Regions from separate parts of the Rhizobium sp. UBA1881 genome, predicted to be linked through region 4. Evidence: predicted binding sites of a transcription regulator. Region 4 holds the regulator's gene; each other region holds the start of a gene.
The links. Region 4 encodes PhoB, which activates phosphate uptake and scavenging genes when phosphate is short. Its sites were predicted from a motif close to TGTCATNNANCTGTCAT; they were not measured.

Region 1: the regulator PhoB is predicted to act here: its motif matches at 2,172-2,188, upstream of B3605_RS00175 (Orn/Lys/Arg decarboxylase N-terminal domain-containing protein).
Region 2: the regulator PhoB is predicted to act here: its motif matches at 2,412-2,428, upstream of ugpB (sn-glycerol-3-phosphate ABC transporter substrate-binding protein UgpB).
Region 3: the regulator PhoB is predicted to act here: its motif matches at 2,322-2,338, upstream of ugpB (sn-glycerol-3-phosphate ABC transporter substrate-binding protein UgpB).

The regions. Positions count from the first base shown of each region.
Region 1 is NZ_DDHH01000002.1:31,848-36,597, forward strand. Features, by position in the region: gene B3605_RS00165 (hypothetical protein) at 1-160, opposite strand, end outside; partial or broken gene B3605_RS00170 (MFS transporter) at 546-1,782, shown strand; gene B3605_RS00175 (Orn/Lys/Arg decarboxylase N-terminal domain-containing protein) at 2,233-4,590, shown strand; gene B3605_RS00180 (GNAT family N-acetyltransferase) at 4,612-4,750, shown strand, end outside.
Region 2 is NZ_DDHH01000092.1:3,883-8,632, forward strand. Features, by position in the region: gene ugpE (sn-glycerol-3-phosphate ABC transporter permease UgpE) at 1-45, opposite strand, end outside; gene ugpA (sn-glycerol-3-phosphate ABC transporter permease UgpA) at 60-944, opposite strand; gene ugpB (sn-glycerol-3-phosphate ABC transporter substrate-binding protein UgpB) at 1,011-2,339, opposite strand; gene B3605_RS11120 (YraN family protein) at 2,463-2,846, opposite strand; gene rsmI (16S rRNA (cytidine(1402)-2'-O)-methyltransferase) at 2,836-3,696, opposite strand; gene dnaN (DNA polymerase III subunit beta) at 4,026-4,750, shown strand, end outside.
Region 3 is NZ_DDHH01000121.1:37,106-41,855, forward strand. Features, by position in the region: gene B3605_RS15095 (branched-chain amino acid ABC transporter permease) at 1-705, shown strand, start outside; gene B3605_RS15100 (ABC transporter ATP-binding protein) at 702-1,466, shown strand; gene B3605_RS15105 (ABC transporter ATP-binding protein) at 1,447-2,148, shown strand; gene ugpB (sn-glycerol-3-phosphate ABC transporter substrate-binding protein UgpB) at 2,423-3,739, shown strand; gene ugpA (sn-glycerol-3-phosphate ABC transporter permease UgpA) at 3,802-4,689, shown strand; gene ugpE (sn-glycerol-3-phosphate ABC transporter permease UgpE) at 4,686-4,750, shown strand, end outside.
Region 4 is NZ_DDHH01000152.1:19,163-23,912, forward strand. Features, by position in the region: gene B3605_RS18270 (aspartate aminotransferase family protein) at 1-590, opposite strand, end outside; gene B3605_RS18275 (GcrA family cell cycle regulator) at 1,018-1,563, shown strand; gene phoB (phosphate regulon transcriptional regulator PhoB) at 1,646-2,329, opposite strand; gene phoU (phosphate signaling complex protein PhoU) at 2,366-3,079, opposite strand; gene pstB (phosphate ABC transporter ATP-binding protein PstB) at 3,123-3,938, opposite strand; gene pstA (phosphate ABC transporter permease PstA) at 3,953-4,750, opposite strand, start outside.

The DNA.
Region 1 (4,750 bases), on a different contig from region 4:
CAGATCGTTGCGAGATATAGTCACCGTCCGCATCCACGTTTTGTTGCAACGCTCTCCCGCAAATTGCAGCGAGCTTATCCACCTCAGGTGCGATGCTGTAGAGCTGTTGTATGATGGCGTCCAAGTCAACCTTCGCACGCTCAGACATCCTATCTGCCATTTCAAGCCTCCTGGATTTACTCGGGTTGGCGGCATCTCAAGCTAAGAGCTTCGGGAAGTAGGAACCAAACGGTCGATGGAAAGGGATCGGGCAATCTGTGTTTCTCCGTTGGAGAACATGATCCCCGATCCTTCCTGTCGTCCTGACAAACGGAAGTCCAGGCTCAACTACCGAGAGAGGCGTCAAAAAGAATCAGCGCGGCGAACTCGCAAGCAGACGAGGCATACCTCAAGTCGGCCTAAACAACGACACAGAAAGGTCGGTGCAGAGACAGGGGGCGCCCGGCCAATCTTGCGACAGTGTCGACGGAGGGGCTCGACGGGTCCACTTTGCTTCATTAAACAAATCGGGAGGGAGTGGGGCTTCTAGCCCATTGGAGGAAAGAATGAGCGTTTCGGAGACGGCGCCGTCCGTCGTTTCACAGCCACGTGTGCATCTGCTGGTCCTGTTGTCGTTGGGCCTGTCTCACCTCTGCAACGACACCATCCAGTCGCTTACCCGCGGTCTACCCCATATTGAAGTCCAATTTCTCGCTCGACTTCATGCAGATCGGCATCATAACGCTGGTGTTCCAGATTGCAGGCGCGTTGCTGCAGCCAGCAATCGGCCTCTACACTGACCGCCATCCTCTGCCCTACTCGGCCGTATTCGGAATGGCCTTCACGCTCGCGGGCCTGATCAGCCTAGCCTATGCATCATCATATGTACTAATCTTGGTATCAGTAACGCTCGTGGGCATCGGCTCATCAATCTTCCATCCGGAAGCTACGCGCGCTGCACGTTATGCCTCTGGTGGGAGACAAGGCCTGGCGCAAGGCATCTTTCAGGTTGGTGGACAGATAGGTGGCGCCCTTGGTCCGCTCTGCGCGGCCATCTTCATCGTGTCGAATGGCAGGCACAGTCTAGTCTTCTTCTCATCAATGATCTTGCTCGCCATGCTTCTTCTTGGATGGAGCGCTCGTCAGTATTGGTCGATCCAGTCCCAGTTCGAGGCCGCGGCCCGCAGTTCAAATGCCAAGGGCGGGCGAAAGGAGCACTCTCGCGGGACCGTCACCATCGGCCTCATTGTTCTGACGCTGTTAATGGGATCGAAGCTGACCTATCTTGAAAGCTTCCGGTCCTTCTACACCTTCTACCTGATCGACCGCTTCGACATATCTGTGTCGACATCCCAGTTGATGCTGTTCGTATTCTTCATCTCTTCGGCTGCAGGCGTCCTACTTGGCGGCATCGTAGGGGACCGGATGGGCAGATATCGGATTATCTGGATTTCGATCCTGGGGCCGCTGCCCTTGACAATGTTGCTGCCCTACGCCGATCTTTTCTGGACGGGCGTACTCACGATTGGCATCAATCTTGTCATGGCAAGCGCGTTTGCCTCCATAATGATTTACGCGATGGATCTTGTGCCCAAGCGTATTGGTCTGATTGGCGGCATGTTCTACGGACTAAACTTCGCAATTGGTGGTATCGCCGCGGCATTTCTGGGCAGCCTGACTGACAAGATCGGAATCGAAGGGGTTTACCAGATCTGCTCATTCATTCCAATTGCAGGCTTCTTGGCAATCTTCCTGCCACGCCTTGCCCCAACCCTTCCTAGTAAAAGAAACCCAAAACCGTGAAACGGCTGCGCCATAGCTGCCTGCGAACAGACATTCACGCTCCAGTCTGGCCGTGTCGACTGGACAGCTATGGGAAATGCCCCTGCGGCCGCATAGAATAGCTTGATATTTAGAGCTACCGAGCCGAAGAGGCGCAAGTCATCGTCTGCCACCTGTAAACGTTTTTCTGCAGTTGACTCTTATTGCGAGCGCCGGAGAACGAGGGCTCGAATTTTATCCGTCAAAAGCGGAGACGGTGGGCGCACGCGTCTCTTTTGCGCGCGATTATATACGATGCAACTTAGTAAATTGCAGCTTCCAAAAACCCGACGGTCGCCGCAGGAGTGAGGGGCGGTTGAGGTTCTGAGCAAACATTTCTTTCCTGCTCTTACTGGTGAACTTCCCGCCATTGTCACAGCACCGTCATAAAATAAGGCGACATCTTGCGTCCGATTAATCTTGGATGCTGGCATGGATTATTTCAGACGCTTTAACTTCCTGTTCGCAACGCCCTCTTTCGACAGCGATGACCTGGAAGGCGTTCGTTACAAACAGATTATCCAAGAGATTGAGCGTTCCGGCTTTGAAGTGGTGCGTGCCCGCAATCTGGATGACGCCGAGATCGTCGTCCAGACCGACGCCGCCATTGGCTGCATGATGGTCGACTGGGGCAAGAAGGGTCTTGAAGGCAAGACCTCTCACCTAATAAACCTGATGCGCCGCCGCGGACTGGATTTCCCTATCATCCTGCTAATCCGCGGCAAGCGTTTCGAAGATGTGCCCGTCGAGGTGCTCGACTTCATAGATGGCTATGTTTTCTTGTCTGAGGAAACACCTGCTTTCATCGCGAAAAACCTCATCAGCCGTCTTAAACAATACGCCGAAACGCTGAAGACACCTTTTTTCGGTGCGCTTGTCGACTATGCCGAAGAAGGCAACCATCTTTGGACCTGTCCCGGGCATAATGGCGGCGTGTTCTACAGTCGTAGCCCGATCGGCCGCGTGTTCATGGAGCACCTCGGCGAAGCTGTATTCCGCGACGACCTCGACAATTCCGTGCTCGACCTCGGTGACCTACTGACCCACGAGGGACCAGCGCTGGCGGCGCAGAAGGAAGCAGCGAAAATCTTCGGTGCAGAGAAGACCTATTTCGTGCTCAACGGAACATCCACTTCAAACAAGGTTGCACTTTCCGCCCTTGTTACGGATGGCGACCTCGTCCTGTTTGACCGAAACAACCATAAAGCCGCTCACCATGGCGCGCTCATGATATCGGGTGGCATTCCCATCTATCTGCCGACCAAACGCAATGCGCACGGTCTCATTGGCCCAATTGACTATGCGTCACTGGACGAGACGGCACTGCGAGAGCGCATTCGAGCCAATCCTCTCGTCAAGGATACTGATGCCTGGCAAAAACCGCGGCCATTCCGCGTCGCCGTCGTCGAGCAATGCACCTATGACGGCACCATCCATAATGCAGAGATGATCCTTAAATCCATCGGTCACCTTTGCGACTACATTCTGTTCGACGAAGCCTGGGCCGGGTTCATGAAGTTCCACCCACTTTATGCCGGTCGTTTCGCCATGGGGCTTGCCGATCTCGGCCCGGACTCGCCCGGCATCATCGCCACCCAGTCTACCCACAAGCAGCTTGCTAGCTTTTCCCAAGCGTCGCAGATCCACATGAAGGATCGCCATATTGAAGGGCAGAAGCGGCGCGTGGAGCATCGGCGTTTTAACGAAAGCTTCATGCAGCACGCCTCCACCTCGCCCTTCTACCCATTGTTCGCCTCTCTTGATGTCGGCGCGCAGATGATGAAGGGCCGGTCCGGCGAAGTTCTGTGGGACGATACGATCCGCCTCGGGATCGAACTTAGGAAGAAAATGCGCGCCGTACGCCGGGAATTCGAGGAAAAGGAACCACGTGCAGAACGTCGATGGTTTTTTGAACCATTCGTTCCTGATCGGGCTTCGATCCCGGATGTTGCAAGCCCCGGCGCCTCGCACGATGTGCCATGGGAGAGCATTGCCACCGACCAACTGGCCACAAACCCGGCATTTTGGCACTTGACCCCCGGGGCACCCTGGCATGGTTTCAGCGGCATGGAGCAGGGGTTTGCCATGACGGACCCCAATAAGTTGACGGTGCTGACGCCCGGCTTCGACCGCAAGACAGGTCTCTATTCCGAACACGGTATTCCTGCCCCGATCGTGGCGCAATATCTTCGTGAGAACCGCATCGTTGCTGAGAAGAATGACCTCAACTCCTTGCTCTTCCTGCTGACACCCGGCGTCGAGGCCAGCAAGGCAGGGACCCTGATCAGCGGGCTTGTCGCGTTCAAGAAGCTGCATGACGACAATGCGATGCTGGAAGAGGTGATCCCGGAGTTCTACCGCCGGCGTCCAAGCCGCTATGCCGGCGTGCGTCTGCGCGATCTTTGCGGTGATCTGCACCGCTTCTTCCGCGATGCCAATGTCAGCGCCCTGCAGGCGAAGCAGTTTTCCGCCGCCCACCTGCCGCCAATGGCCATGTCGCCGCACGACGCAGCACGCAGCCTGGTGCGCAATGATGTCGACTACTTGCCGATCGATGAGATCGCGGGGCGCATTGCGACCACCCCGTTTGTGGTCTATCCGCCTGGGATCGCGACCATCGTCCCAGGCGAACGCCTGACGGACGCAGCAAAACCGATGATCGACTATCTCAAGATGTTCGAAACCTGCTTTAATGCCTTCCCGGGGTTTGATGTCGAGATCCAAGGTGTCTATCGCGAGACAGATGCATCGGGCCGCGTTCGGCTCTACACCTATGTGGTCGCGGAATAATTGCGCACGCCAGGATCGACAATGGAACAGGACAGCGGATTAACCATTCGCCCTTCACGGGACGCGGATGTGGAACCTATGCTAGCGATTTATCGTCGGCATATTCGTCGAGGGGTCGAGGAGGGTGTCGACGACAGCGATACGCCGGAGCCGGATGACC
Region 2 (4,750 bases), on a different contig from region 4:
CACGAAGTGGGTGAGGAAATTGAGGAAGGGACGGTTCTCGACCATGGCTGGCTCTCGCTTCAATACTGCACTTTGCGCTCGATCCAGCGGAACTGGACGACGGTCAGGACGACCACGATCAGCATCAGCACGACCGACTGCGCGGCCGACGGGCCGAGATTGAGACCGACGAAACCATCGGCATAGACCTTGTAGACAAGGATGTTGGTCGATTGCGACGGACCGCCCGAGGTGGCCGCGTCGATGATCGGGAAGGTGTCGAACATCGCGTAGGTGATGTTGATGACAGCCAGGAAGAAGGTGGTCGGCGACAGCAGCGGGAAGACCACCGTCCAGAAGCGCTTGATGGGACCGGCGCCATCGATCGCGGCGGCTTCGGTCAGCGAATGCGGGACCGACTGCAGGCCGGCGACGAAGAACAGGAAATTGTACGAGATCTGCTTCCAGGCGGCGGCGATGATGATCAGGATCATCGCGTTGTTCGGGTTCAGGCGGTGGTTCCAGCTGTAGCCGAAATGTTCCAGCACATAGGGAATGATACCGACGCTGGGGTTGAACATGAACCACCAGAGCAGGCCGGATGCGGCCGGGGCCACGGCATAGGGCCAGACCAGAAGCGTCGTATAGAAGCGCTGCGAGCGGATCACGCGGTTGACGCAGATCGCGAAGAGCAGCGACAACCCCATCGACAGCACGGTGACACCGATCGAGAAGACGAAGGTGACGGTCAGCGAATTCAGATAATCCGGATCTTGCAGCAAGCGCGTGTAGTTCGCCAAACCGACGAAGGTGTCCTTCAGACCGAAGGGATCCTGGCGCAGGAAGGACTGCCATACGGCCTGAACCGCCGGCCACACGAAGAAGACGATCGTGATGAGCAGCTGCGGCGCGATCAGGAAATAAGGCAGGAGACGGCTTTGGAAGACGGTGCGTTTGGTTTGCATGCATGACCCCTCAAGGAAAATGCCCTCCCCGGACGGGCCGGAGAGGGCTGACGGAGGGAGCGACCCTTAGTTGGAATTCGCGGCTTCGAATTCGCGCAGCTTGGCATTGCCCTGCTTTGCGGCTTCGTCGAGCGCTTCCTGACCGGTCTTCTTGCCGTTGAGAACGGCTTCGAACTGCTGGTCGATGACGTCGCGGATCTGCGTCAGGTTGCCGAAGCGAACGCCCTTGGAGTTTTCGGACGGCGTGCCGCGCATGATCTGCTTGATGGCGATGTCAGAACCGGCGTTCTTTTCGTAGTAGCCCTGCTTCTGACCAAGCTCGTAAGCAGCATTGGTGATCGGCAGGTAGCCGGTGAACTGGTGCCAATCGGCCTGGACTTCAGGCTGCGACAGGTAGGTGAAGAACTTGGCGGCGCCCTTGTAGACAGCCTTGTCCTTCTGACCGTTCAGAACCCACAGCGTTGCGCCGCCGATGATCGAGTTCTTCGGGTCTTTCGTGACCGTGTCGTCGTAAGGCATCGGCGCGAAGCCGACCTTGAAGTCCTTGGCATTGTTGATGACGCCGGCGCGCGAAGCGGACGAGTTCATGTAGGCTGCGCACTGCTGCGAGTAGAAGAGCGGAGCAGCGTCAGCACCGGCGCTCGGGCCGCCATACTTGTAGACGCCTTCATCCTGCCAGGTCTTGAGGTGATCCCAGAACTTGGCCTGGTTCGGGCCGTTGAAGGTGAACTCGGCGTTCATGCCGCCGAAGCCGTTCTGCTGGGTGCCGTAAGGCAGGTTCTGGATGGCGGAGTAGTTTTCCAGGCCAACCCAGGTCGCGCCGTAGGACATGGTGAAGCCGCACTTGGCAGCGCCGGAAGAGACGATCTTCTTGCCCATTTCGGCAAGCTCGGCCCAGGTCTTCGGGGCGACTTCAGGATCGAGGCCGGCCTTCTTGAAGACGTCCTTGTTGTAGTAGAGGATCGGGGTCGACGAGTTGAACGGCATCGACAGGATGTTGCCCTCAGCGTCGGAATAGTAGCCGACAACAGGCGCCAGGAACTTCGACGGATCCCAAGGCTCACCCTCGTCCTTCATCAGCTGGTAGACCGGGTAGACGGCGCCCTTGGCAGCCATCATCGTGCCGGTGCCGACTTCGAAAACCTGAACGATGGCGGGCTGCTGGCCGGCGCGGAAAGCGGCGATAGCGGCCGTCAGCGTCTCGGGATAGGTGCCCTTGTAGACGGGAACGATCTTGTATTCGCTCTGGCTGTCGTTGAACTTCTGGGCAACTTCCTCGAGCTTCTTGCCAAGCTCGCCACCCATGGCGTGCCACCAGGTCACTTCGGTTGCAGCAAAGGACGCGGAAGCGGACAAAGCAACCGCAGCAGCGGCCAATGAAATCGACTTAAACATGAAAAACCCTCTCCACCGTTGTTGGCGTGAGGACGCAATAGAGGCCTATTGTGACACCTCCTTAACAGTTTTGTGACGGGCCGATTACAAATTCCGAAGAATTTACTCAGCTAACGAAAGCGATCAGAACGCATCGCGCAAATGGACCGGCCACCGACCGGGCAAGATGGCGACGATGTCGTAGCGTTGAGACAAGCGGGCATGGTCGCGCTGGCGGGAGAGCCAGAGATCGCTGGCACCACGGATGCGGGTTTGCGCGAGATGCGAGACGGCATCGACGGCCGCGCCTTGGTCGCGGCGCGCCTTCACCTCGACGAAGACGGCCAGATCGCCCTTGCGGGCGATGATGTCGATCTCGCCAAGCCGCGTGCGATAGCGCAGCGCGACGATGCGGTAGCCTTTGAGGATGAGATAGAAAGCGGCGATGTATTCGGAGACATGACCCCGACGCAGTGCCTTGCGGCGAAGACCCTTTTGATGCGGGTCCGTAGCGTCGTTACCTGACATCGCCCGCCTTTCGGTCGAGAAGGCGCTGGTAGAGCTCCTTGCGCGGGAGGCCGGTGATGCGGGCGGCCTCGGCGGCGGCCTTGGCGGTCGGCAGCGTCTGCGAGAGATCGGCGAGGATGGCGTCGATATCCGTTTCCTCGATCGCGCGCTCCGGCGCCGGGCCGATGACGAGGACGATCTCGCCTTTGACATTATCGACATCGGCATAGTGAGCGGCGAGTTCGGCGAGCGTGCCCCGACGGAATTCCTCGTAGCTCTTGGTGAGCTCGCGGCAGACGGATGCCGGGCGATCGCCGCCGAGAACGTCGGCGGCGGCAATGAGCGTGGCGCCGATGCGGTGCGGGGATTCGAAGAACATCAGTGTCGCCGGCGTGGCGGCGAATTCAGACAGGCGGTCGCGGCGGGCCTTGTCCTTGGTCGGAAGAAATCCGGCGAACAGGAAGGCATCGTTCGGAAGGCCGGAGCCGACAAGGGCCGCCAGCGGCGCCGATGCGCCAGGGATCGGGATCACCCGATAGCCGGCTTCGATCGCCGATTGCGCGAGGCGGTAACCGGGGTCGGAGACCAGCGGCGTGCCGGCATCGGAGACCAGCGCCACGGACTTGCCCGCTTCGAGCGCCGCAAGCAGGCGGGGGCCAGCTTCGTCGGCATTGTGCTCGTGATAGGCGTAGGGGCGGTTCTGGATGCCGTAGCGATCGAGCAGCACGCGGGTGACGCGGGTGTCCTCGCAGGCGAGCACATCAGCGCCGGCCAGCGTTTCCAGCGCGCGCAGCGTTATGTCGCCGAGATTGCCGATCGGCGTCGCGACGAGATAGAGGCCGGGCTCCTGCGGGCGGGCGGGAACGGCCATGTTGTGCAGGCGGAAGCTGCGCTGCCTGCCGCCCTCTGTCGTCGCGTCGTCATTGCTCAAGATATGTCTGCCCTTTCTGGCTTCCGGCCTTTATGGGCGACACCTTTCTCTTCGGCAAGGGGCAGGACTTCGCCGGTAACGGTGATTTCTGTGAGCATCCGCAGCGAAAATGGCAATTGCTGGGGCAGCGACCTTTGCGCCTCTTGCATTCGTCCGCAAAATTCTGCCATTTTGCGCGTCCAATCCTCCGATCCCAGCTTTTGGGAAAGGCATTATTCAGGCGCGTTCAAGCGCGCCCGGGCAGTAACGGTCGAAAGCGGTAGCATCCCATGCGTATTACTATTGAGCGGTCCAACCTTTTGAAGTCGCTGAACCACGTTCACCGCGTGGTTGAACGCCGCAACACGATCCCGATCCTGTCGAACATCCTGCTGCGCGCCGATGGCCAGAACCTCGACATGAAGGCGACCGACCTCGATCTGGAAGTGACGGAAGCGACGCCCGCCAACGTCGAGCAGCCCGGCGCCACCACGGTTCCCGCCCATCTTCTCTACGACATCGTGCGCAAGCTCTCCGACGGCTCGGAAGTTCTGCTCGCCACCAGCCAGGATGGCGGCTCGATGACGGTTCAGTCCGGCCGCTCGAAGTTCTCGCTGCAGTGCCTGCCGGAATCCGACTTCCCCGACCTGACGGCCGGCACCTTCACGCACACCTTCAAGCTGAAGGCGACGGATCTGAAGATGTTGATCGATCGCACCCAGTTCGCGATCTCGACGGAAGAGACCCGCTACTATCTGAACGGCATCTTCTTCCACACGATCGAAAGCGAAGGCGACCTGAAGCTGCGCGCGGTCGCCACCGACGGCCACCGCCTGGCGCGCGCCGACGTCAACGCTCCCTCGGGCTCCGAGGGCATGCCTGGCATCATCATTCCGCGCAAGACGGTCGGCGAGTTGCAGAAGCTGGTCGATAACCCGGAAGCGATGGTCACTGTCGAAGTTTCCGACGCCAAGATCCGTCTTTCCATCGGCTCGATCGTCATGACCTCGAAGCT
Region 3 (4,750 bases), on a different contig from region 4:
ACGCTGGCAGGGATCTTGGGCGGCGCGGTCGCGGGGCTGATCTGCGGCGCTGTCATTTTGCGCGCTCATGGGCTGCCTCAGTTGGTGCTTTCGATCGCGCTGATTAACCTCTTCCACGAGTTGGCCAACAAGGCCTCCTCCTGGACGGGCGGCAGCGACGGGCTCGCCGGCATTTCCGCCGATCCTCTGCTCGGCTATTTCGAGTTCGATCTCTATGGCCACACCGCCTATGTATTCGGCGTCGTGCTGCTACTTGTCGTTTTCATGTTGCTGCGCCTGCTGGTGCGCTCTCCCTTCGGCATGCTCTGCCGTGGCATCAAGGAAGACCCGCTGCGCATCAAGGCGATGGGCGCATCGCCGAAGGTCGCACTGATGAAGATGTATGTGATATCGGGTGCGGTAGCCGGGGTCGGCGGCGCCCTTACCGCAATTTCGACGCAGGTCGTCGGCCTCGACAGCCTTTCGTTCACTCTCTCGGCTGAAAGCCTCGTCATGCTCGTGCTCGGCGGCACTGGCTCGCTGTTTGGAGCACTTTCTGGAACGGTCATCTTCATACTGTTTGAGGATTACGTGTCGGCCGCCAACCCTTTCCACTGGCTGACTATGGTGGGCGCGCTTTTGATCCTCGTCGTTCTTTTCGCACCGAGGGGTATCTATGGCACAGCCGCCGGCCTGCTATCGCGACGTTCGGAGGCAGTTGAATGAACGCCGTCTTCGAAGTCTCCAATTTGAAGAAATCCTTCGGCGGCCTGGCCGTTACCAACGACGTCTCGATCTCGATGTATCCAGGTGATCGCGTCGCACTGATCGGACCGAACGGCGCCGGCAAGACCACCTTCGTCAATCTGGTCACCGGCAATCTGGCGCCCGATTCCGGTGATGTCCGCCTGGGCGGGGAGACCGTGACCCGGGTGGATGCGGCCGGCCGCGTCAAGCGCGGGCTGGTCCGCTCGTTCCAGGTCACCCGGCTTTTCCAGGACATGACGCCCGCCGAGCACGTCGCGCTCGCCATCCTGCAGCGAGACGGACGGACGGGCCGCATGTTCGGCAACTTCCTGTCGATGCCTGGTGTCATGGATGAGGTGACCGGCATGCTGCACACGCTGGGCCTCGAGAACCTGATGCACCGCAAGGTCAACGAGATCGCCTACGGCCAGCAACGCCTGCTGGAGATCGCCGTCGCCATGGCGCTTAAGCCTAAGGTTCTCCTGCTCGACGAACCAGCCGTCGGCGTGCCACAGAGCGACACCGGTCGTATCGAACAGGCGTTGGCAGACCTGCCTGCCGATCTTGCCGTGCTAATGATCGAGCACGACATGGACCTTGTCTTTCGCTTCGCCAAGCGTGTGATTGTGCTCGCCGCCGGCGCCATCATTTTCGATGGCTCGCCTGCCGATGTCACCAGGGACGCCCGCGTGCGCGAAGCCTATCTCGGGAGCTATGCCAATGCCAGCCACGTCGCTTGAGGTCGAAAACCTGTCGGCGGGTTATGGTCCGACGCGCGTCCTTGAACATGTTTCCTTCTCGGTTTCAGCCGGCGCGCGGCTCGCGGTGCTTGGCCGTAACGGCATGGGCAAGACCACGTTGCTCGCCACCCTTGCCGGGCAGACTAAACGCTACGACGGTCGTATCAAGCTAGGCTCTGCCGATGTCACGGCCATACCGAGTGCGGCGCGAGCGCACCAAGGGCTGGGTTACGTGCCGCAGGCACGCTGCATCTTTCCAACGCTGACGGTCGAGGAAAACCTCTTTGTAGGCCTGAAGGGGCGGCCGAAGACGGCGCTCGAAGAATCGTATCATATGTTTCCACGCCTGAAGGAACGCCGCCGCAATCTCGGCAACCAGCTTTCCGGCGGCGAGCAGCAGATGCTGGCGATCGGCCGCGCGCTGATGAGCCAGCCGCGTCTGCTGCTGCTGGATGAGCCTTCGCTGGGACTGGCACCGATTATTATCCAGCAGATCTTCGACACCATCGAACAGCTGCGCAAAGAGGGGATGACTATCTTCCTGGTGGAGCAGAACGCCAATCAGGCGCTGAAGCTGGCGGATCGCGGCTATGTGCTGGAAAACGGCCATGTGGTGCTGGAAGATACCGGGGAAGCCTTGCTCTCCAACGAAGCCGTCCGCAGCGCCTATTTAGGCGCCTAGGGCTGGCTGGCTTGCCAGATTGCGGTTGGGCAGCGCTCGTCATCCTCGCGTACTGCATGTACGCTCCGGTGACTGTGCCCTGGCCGTCCGTAATCTGGCTGCGTCGCCAATGGCCCGCGGCTGTAGTCTGTTAAAAAGGTCAGCTAAACCCTTTCATCTTGCCGTCATACGGCTGTCATTTATCTGTTATTAATCCGTCATTTCCCCGTGTCATGTTACACCGCGAACAAAAAATGCGTGATATCGCGCGTACCTACCTGCACAGGAAAATTCTATGTCCGTGTTTACTTTTCGTCGTAGCCTGATGAGTGCGGTTCTGGGCCTGGCTATCAGCGGCAATGCGCTGGCCGCCACTGAGATTCCTTTCTGGCATTCTATGGAGGGCGAGTTAGGCAAAGAAGTCGACTCTCTGGCGCAACGTTTTAACCAGGCGCATCCCGACTATAAAATTGTTCCAACCTACAAAGGTAACTACGAGCAGAGCCTCGCGGCAGGCATCGCAGCGGTACGTTCCGGCAAAGCGCCAGCCATTTTGCAGGTTTACGAAGTTGGCACCGCAACCATGATGGCCTCGAAGGCGATCGTGCCGGTGCATCAGGTTTTCCAGGACGCGGGCATCCCCTTTGACGAAAAACAGTTCGTGCCGACCGTGGCGGGCTACTACAGCGATGCCAGCGGCCATCTGATTTCTCAGCCGTTCAACAGCTCCACGCCGGTGCTCTACTACAACAAGGACGCCTTTAAAAAAGCGGGCCTGAACCCCGACCAGCCGCCGAAAACCTGGCAGGAGCTGGCGAAAGATGCCGACGCGCTGCGTAAAGCGGGCCTGACCTGCGGCTACGCCAGCGGCTGGCAGGGCTGGATCCAGATCGAAAACTTCAGCGCCTGGCACGCCTTGCCGGTCGCCAGCAAAAACAACGGCTTCGACGGCACCGATGCGGTGCTGGAATTTAACAAGCCGGTGCAGGTACGCCATATCCAGATGCTGGAGGATATGAACAAGAAAGGCGACTTCACCTACTTTGGCCGTAAAGACGAGTCCACCGCCAAGTTCTATAACGGCGACTGCGGTATTACTACCGCCTCCTCTGGTTCGCTGGCGGATATCAAGCACTACGCCAAATTCAACTACGGCGTCGGCATGATGCCGTATGACGAAACCGTGCCGAACGCGCCGCAGAACGCCATTATCGGCGGGGCCAGCCTGTGGGTGATGAAGGGCAAAAACGCCGATACCTATAAGGGCGTCGCGGAGTTTATGCAGTTCCTCGCGCAGCCGGAAATCGCTGCCGAATGGCACCAGAAAACCGGCTACCTGCCGATCACCACCGCGGCTTACGAGCTGAGCAAGCAGCAGGGCTTCTATGACAAGAACCCTGGCGCGGATATCGCGACGCGTCAGATGCTGAACAAAGATCCGCTGCCGTTCACTAAAGGCATGCGTCTGGGCAATATGCCGCAGATCCGCACCGTGGTCGACGAGGAGCTGGAAGGCGTCTGGACCGGCAAACAGTCGCCGCAGGCAGCGCTGGATAACGCGGTGAAACGCGGCAACGAGCTGCTGCGCCGCTTTGAACAGCAAGTGAAGTAATTCCGTTCGGTAAAAGGGTCGGCGCGCGCCGACCCTGTTCTCTTTCTCAGACAGAGTACGCTATGTCTTCATCTCGCCCGGTGTTCCGCACCAGTCTGTTGCCCTATCTGCTGGTGCTGCCGCAGCTGCTGATTACCGCTATCTTTTTCCTCTGGCCCGCGGGCGAAGCCCTGTGGTATTCGCTGCAGAGCCTTGACCCGTTCGGCATCTCCAGCACCTTTGTCGGCTTCGAAAACTTCAGGCGTCTGTTTCAGGACAGCTACTACCTCGACGCCTTCTGGACCACTATCGTCTTCAGCACCCTGGTGACGGTATGCGGCATGGTGCTGTCGCTGCTGCTGGCGGCGCTGGTGGATTACGTTATTCGGCTGCGCAAACTCTACCAGACGCTGCTGCTGCTGCCTTACGCGGTGGCGCCCGTGGTCGCGGCGGTGCTGTGGATGTTTCTGTTCAATCCCGGCCTCGGCCTGATTAGCCATCTCCTTAACCAGCTTGGCTACAACTGGAACTATGCCCAGAACAGCGGCCAGGCGATGTTCCTGATCGTGGTGGCCTCGATCTGGCAGCAGATGAGCTACAACTTTTTATTCTTTTTCGCGGCGCTGCAGTCGATTCCGAAATCGCTGGTGGAAGCCGCGGCGATCGACGGCGCCGGTCCGGTGCGGCGCTTCTTCAATCTGTCGCTGCCGCTAATTACGCCGGTCAGCTTTTTCCTACTGGTGGTGAACCTGATCTACGCCTTCTTCGACACCTTCCCGGTTATTGACGCCGCGACCGGCGGCGGTCCGGTGCAGGCGACCACTACGCTTATCTACAAAATTTATCGTGAAGGTTTTACCGGGCTGGATCTCTCCTCTTCGGCGGCCCAGTCGGTAGTGCTGATGCTGCTGGTTATCGGCCTGACCGTTATTCAGTTCCGCTTCGTTGAGCGTAAGGTACAGTACCAATGATTGAAAACCGTCGCGGGCTGGATATCTTCAGCCACACGCTGCTGGTGCTGGGCGTGCTCAC
Region 4 (4,750 bases):
TCCGTGGTTGCCGGGCGGATACCGCCCTCGCCCTGTACCGGCTCGATCAGGATACCGGCCGTGGCATCGGTGATGGCGGCACGGACGGCTTCGATATCGCCGAAGGGCACCTGGTCGAAACCGGGCGTCTTGGGGCCGAAGCCTTCGAGATACTTTTCCTGGCCGCCGGCGGCGATCGTTGCCAGCGTGCGGCCGTGGAAGGCGCCTTCGAAGGTGATGATGTGGAAGCGCTCGGGATGGCCCTTCGAATACTGGTAGCGGCGCGCGGTCTTGATCGCGCACTCCAGAGCCTCGGCGCCGGAATTGGTGAAGAACACCTTATCCGCGAAGGTTGCATCCGTCAGCCGCTTGGCGAAGCGCTCCTGGCCGGGGATCTCGTAAATGTTGGAAAGGTGCCAGACCTTCTCGGCCTGATCCTTCAGCGCGCCGACGACGTGCGGGTGGCTATGGCCGACGGAGGTCACGGCAACGCCCGCGCCGAAATCGAGATATCGCTCACCAGTTTCGGTGATCAGCCACACGCCCTCTCCTCGCTCGAACCGCAGCGGGGCACGAGAGTAGGTATCATAAAGCGGCGCGGCTTCAGCCATGGCGCGATCTCCTGTCATTCGCTCAACAATGGCCCGGACTCCGGCTAAAAAGCGGGTGCCCGGAAATGAAAAATGCCGCCTTTCGGCGGCGAGGGGCACTATTGTCTTTTCGCAGTGCGATGTCAACAAAACTGAGCTTTTGTCGCATGCGTCAAGCAAGCATCGGGGCGCCGGCGAGCTATCAACAGCTAATGTTGCAGAAATGACTCTACCACCCAGCAAGTTGGGGAAAACCGAGAAATCGATTCGCCGCGATTCAACCGACTCTTGTCACGGAGTCGCCCTCACTCTAGGTTAAAACTCAATTACTAGACTGCATGCGGCGGAACTAGTCACCAAAATCGAGCAAGCGTTTCTTGGTCCGGACACGTCCGCGCCATGGGTGAAGGATTCTGCCTACACCAACGCAATAAGGCGGAGACAGGGCATGAACTGGACAGACGAGCGCGTTGAGAGACTGAAGAAGCTTTGGGCCGAAGGCCTGAGCGCCAGCCAGATTGCGGCACAACTTGGCGGTGTAAGCCGCAACGCCGTCATCGGCAAGGTCCACCGCCTGAACCTGCCTGGCCGCGCCAAGGCCGGCGGCACGACCACGGCGACGCGGGCACCGAAGCGCCCGGCGGTTTCGACCCCGCGCCCCGCCAACAGCTTCAATTCCGCACGCATCTCGCCAAGCCGCGCCGTTGCCCGCCCGCAGGGCGCAGTGGCTCTCAAGGAAGAGATGGACATCGATGCGATCGAGGAAGTCCGTTACCGTCCGGCTTCCAACGTTGTCGTTCCGATCTCGCGCCGCCTAGGCCTCACGGAACTGACCGAGCGTACGTGCAAGTGGCCGGTCGGCGATCCGCTGACGGATGACTTCCACTTCTGCGGCTGCGAGTCCCCTGACAACTCGCCGTACTGCACCTATCACCAGCGCATGGCCTACCAGCCGGTCAACGAGCGCCGCAAGGCCGCCAACCGGGTCGCATGACCCGGAAAGCCGGATAAGGAACACAAGAAAACGGGCCCTCGCGGGGCCCGTTTTTCGTTGGACCGGATGAAATGGAAGCGTCTTACGCTTCCATCGAATAACCAGCGCCGCGAACGGTGCGGATGACATCCTGCATGTTCGAGAAGTTGAGCGCCTTGCGCAGGCGGCCGACGTGAACGTCGACGGTGCGCTCGTCGACATAGATGTCATGGCCCCAGACGCCATCGAGCAGCTGCGAGCGGGAGAAGACGCGGCCCGGCGACGACATCAAGAATTCCAGTAGGCGGAATTCGGTCGGTCCGAGGCGGACTTCGCGGCTCTTGCGGTGAACGCGGTGGGTTTCGCGATCGAGTTCGATATCGCCGCACTTCAGCAGCGAGGACAGCACTTCCGGCTTGGCGCGGCGCAGCATCGCCTTGACGCGGGCAACGAGCTCAGGTGTCGAGAACGGCTTGACGACATAGTCGTCGGCGCCGGTCGACAGGCCGCGAACACGTTCGCTTTCCTCGCCACGGGCGGTCAGCATGATGATCGGCAGGCGCTCCGTCTCCGGGCGCATGCGCAGGCGACGGCAGAGCTCGATGCCGGATACGCCGGGCAGCATCCAATCGAGGATCAAAAGGTCAGGCGTGCGTTCCTGCAGCCGGATCTCGGCCTCGTCACCGCGAAGGATGGTATCGACTTCGAAGCCTTCGGCCTCAAGGTTATAGCGAAGAAGCACGCTCAGTGCTTCTTCGTCTTCAACGACTGCTACTCTTGGGATCATTCGTCTCGGTCTCCTGGGGGCGTGGGTCCGGAACGCTTATTCCGTGACCGCGCCGACGGTGTTGGCGGTGTCGTCCTTCGGACGCTCGCCTTCCGGCTGGGCGCCGGTAGCCATGTAGTAGATGGTCTCTGCGATGTTGGTGGCGTGGTCGCCGATGCGCTCGATGTTCTTGGCGCAGAACAGGAGATGCGTGCAGCTGGTGATGTTGCGCGGATCTTCCATCATGTAGGTCAGCATCTCGCGGAACAGCGAGGTGTACATCGCGTCGATTTCCTCGTCGCGCTCTCGGATCGACTTGGCACGATCTGCAACGCGGCTGGTGTAGACGTCGAGAACCTCCTTGAGCTGGACGAGTGCCAGTTCGGAGAGATGCTCGAGGCCACGGGCGAGCTTGCGCGGAACGCCGGTGCTCTGAACAGCGATGACGCGCTTGGCGGTGTTCTTGCCGAGATCGCCGACGCGCTCGAGATCGGCCGCGATGCGGATCGAACCCATGATTTCGCGAAGGTCGGCGGCCATCGGCTGGCGGCGGGCGATGGTGATGATCGCCTTTTCGCCGATCTCGCGCTCGGCGTGATCGAGGATCACGTCGTCGGAGATGACCTTCTGGGCGAGCGAAGTGTCGCCGTTGACGAGCGCGCGAACAGCGTCGCCGACCATCTGTTCCGCGAGGCCGCCCATTTCGGATATGCGGCGCGTCAGGAACTTGAGATCATCGTCGTAGGCGGAATAGATATGTGTCGATGCCATGGGGCTTATCCTTGAATGTCCTGAGGTTTACCGGTTTCGGAGATCAGCCGAAGCGGCCCATGATGTAATCCTGGGTGCGCGGATCATCCGGGTTGGTGAACATCTTGTCGGTATCGTTCTCCTCGACGAGGTTGCCGAGGTGGAACATGGCGGTGCGCTGCGAAACGCGGGCTGCCTGCTGCATCGAGTGCGTGACGATGACGATCGTGTAGGCTTCGCGCAGCTCGTGGATGAGCTCCTCGACCTTGGCGGTCGCGATCGGGTCGAGCGCCGAGCAGGGCTCGTCCATCAGGATGACTTCGGGGCTGACGGCAATCGCACGCGCGATGCACAGACGCTGCTGCTGGCCGCCCGAAAGGCCGGTGCCGCCTTCATGCACGCGGTCCTTGACTTCGTTCCACAGGCCGGCGCGCTGCAGGCTCTGCTCGACGATGACGTCCATGTCGGCCTTCGCCTTGGCGAGACCGTGGATGCGCGGGCCGTAGGCGACGTTTTCGTAGATCGACTTCGGGAACGGGTTCGGCTTCTGGAACACCATGCCGACGCGGGCGCGCAGTTCGACGACGTCGATATCCGGATCGTAGATATCATCGCCATCGAGCGTGATCTTGCCGGTGACGCGGCAGTTGTCGATCGTGTCGTTCATGCGGTTCAGGCTGCGCAGGAAGGTGGACTTGCCGCAGCCCGACGGACCGATGAGAGCCGTCACGGTGTTTTCGCGGATGTTCAGCTTCACGTCGAAAAGCGCGCGCTTTTCGCCGTAATAAACCGAGACGTCCTGGCCGATCATTTTATACGGAATGGTATTCATCTTCTGGTCTAGCGCCTTCTCAACTGCTGCTTCCGTCAACATGTTCATGATGTTTACTCCGTTTACCAGCGGCGCTCAAAGCGACGACGCAAGAGGATGGCTCCGAGGTTCATGACGATCAGGAACAGGAGCAGGACGATGATGGCGCCAGACGTGCGCTCGACAAAGGCGCGTTCGGCTTCGTTTGCCCACATGTAAACCTGCACTGGCAGAGCCGTGGAGGGATCCATCGGGGTGGCAGGCGCATTGGCAACGAAGGCGACCATGCCGATCAGGAGCAGCGGCGCGGTTTCACCGAGCGCGTGCGCCAGACCGATGATGGTGCCGGTCAGGATGCCAGGCATTGCCAGCGGCAGAACGTGGTGGAACACCATCTGCATCTTCGAAGCCCCGAGGCCGAGAGCGGCCGCGCGGATCGAAGGGGGCACAGCGCGCAGTGCCGCGCGGGTGGCGATGATGATGGTCGGCAGCGTCATCAGCGTCAGCACCAGACCGCCGACCAGCGACGCGGAGCGCGGCAGGCCTGCGAAGTTGATGAAGACGGCGAGACCGAGCAGACCGTAGACGATCGAAGGAACGGCCGCGAGGTTGTTGATGTTGACCTCGATCAGGTCGGTCAGCTTGTTCTTCGGCGCGAACTCTTCGAGATAGATCGAAGCGGCAACACCGATCGGCAGCGACAGGGCAAGAACGATCAACATCAGGTAGAGCGAGCCGATGAGGGCGACGCCCAGACCTGCGGCTTCCGGACGGCTGGAGTTGCCGTTGACGAAGAGGCCGGTGTTGAACTCCTTGTGGAGCGTGCCGCTGGCGGCCATCTGCTGCATCCAGCCGACCTGGCGGTCGTTGACCTTGCGGTT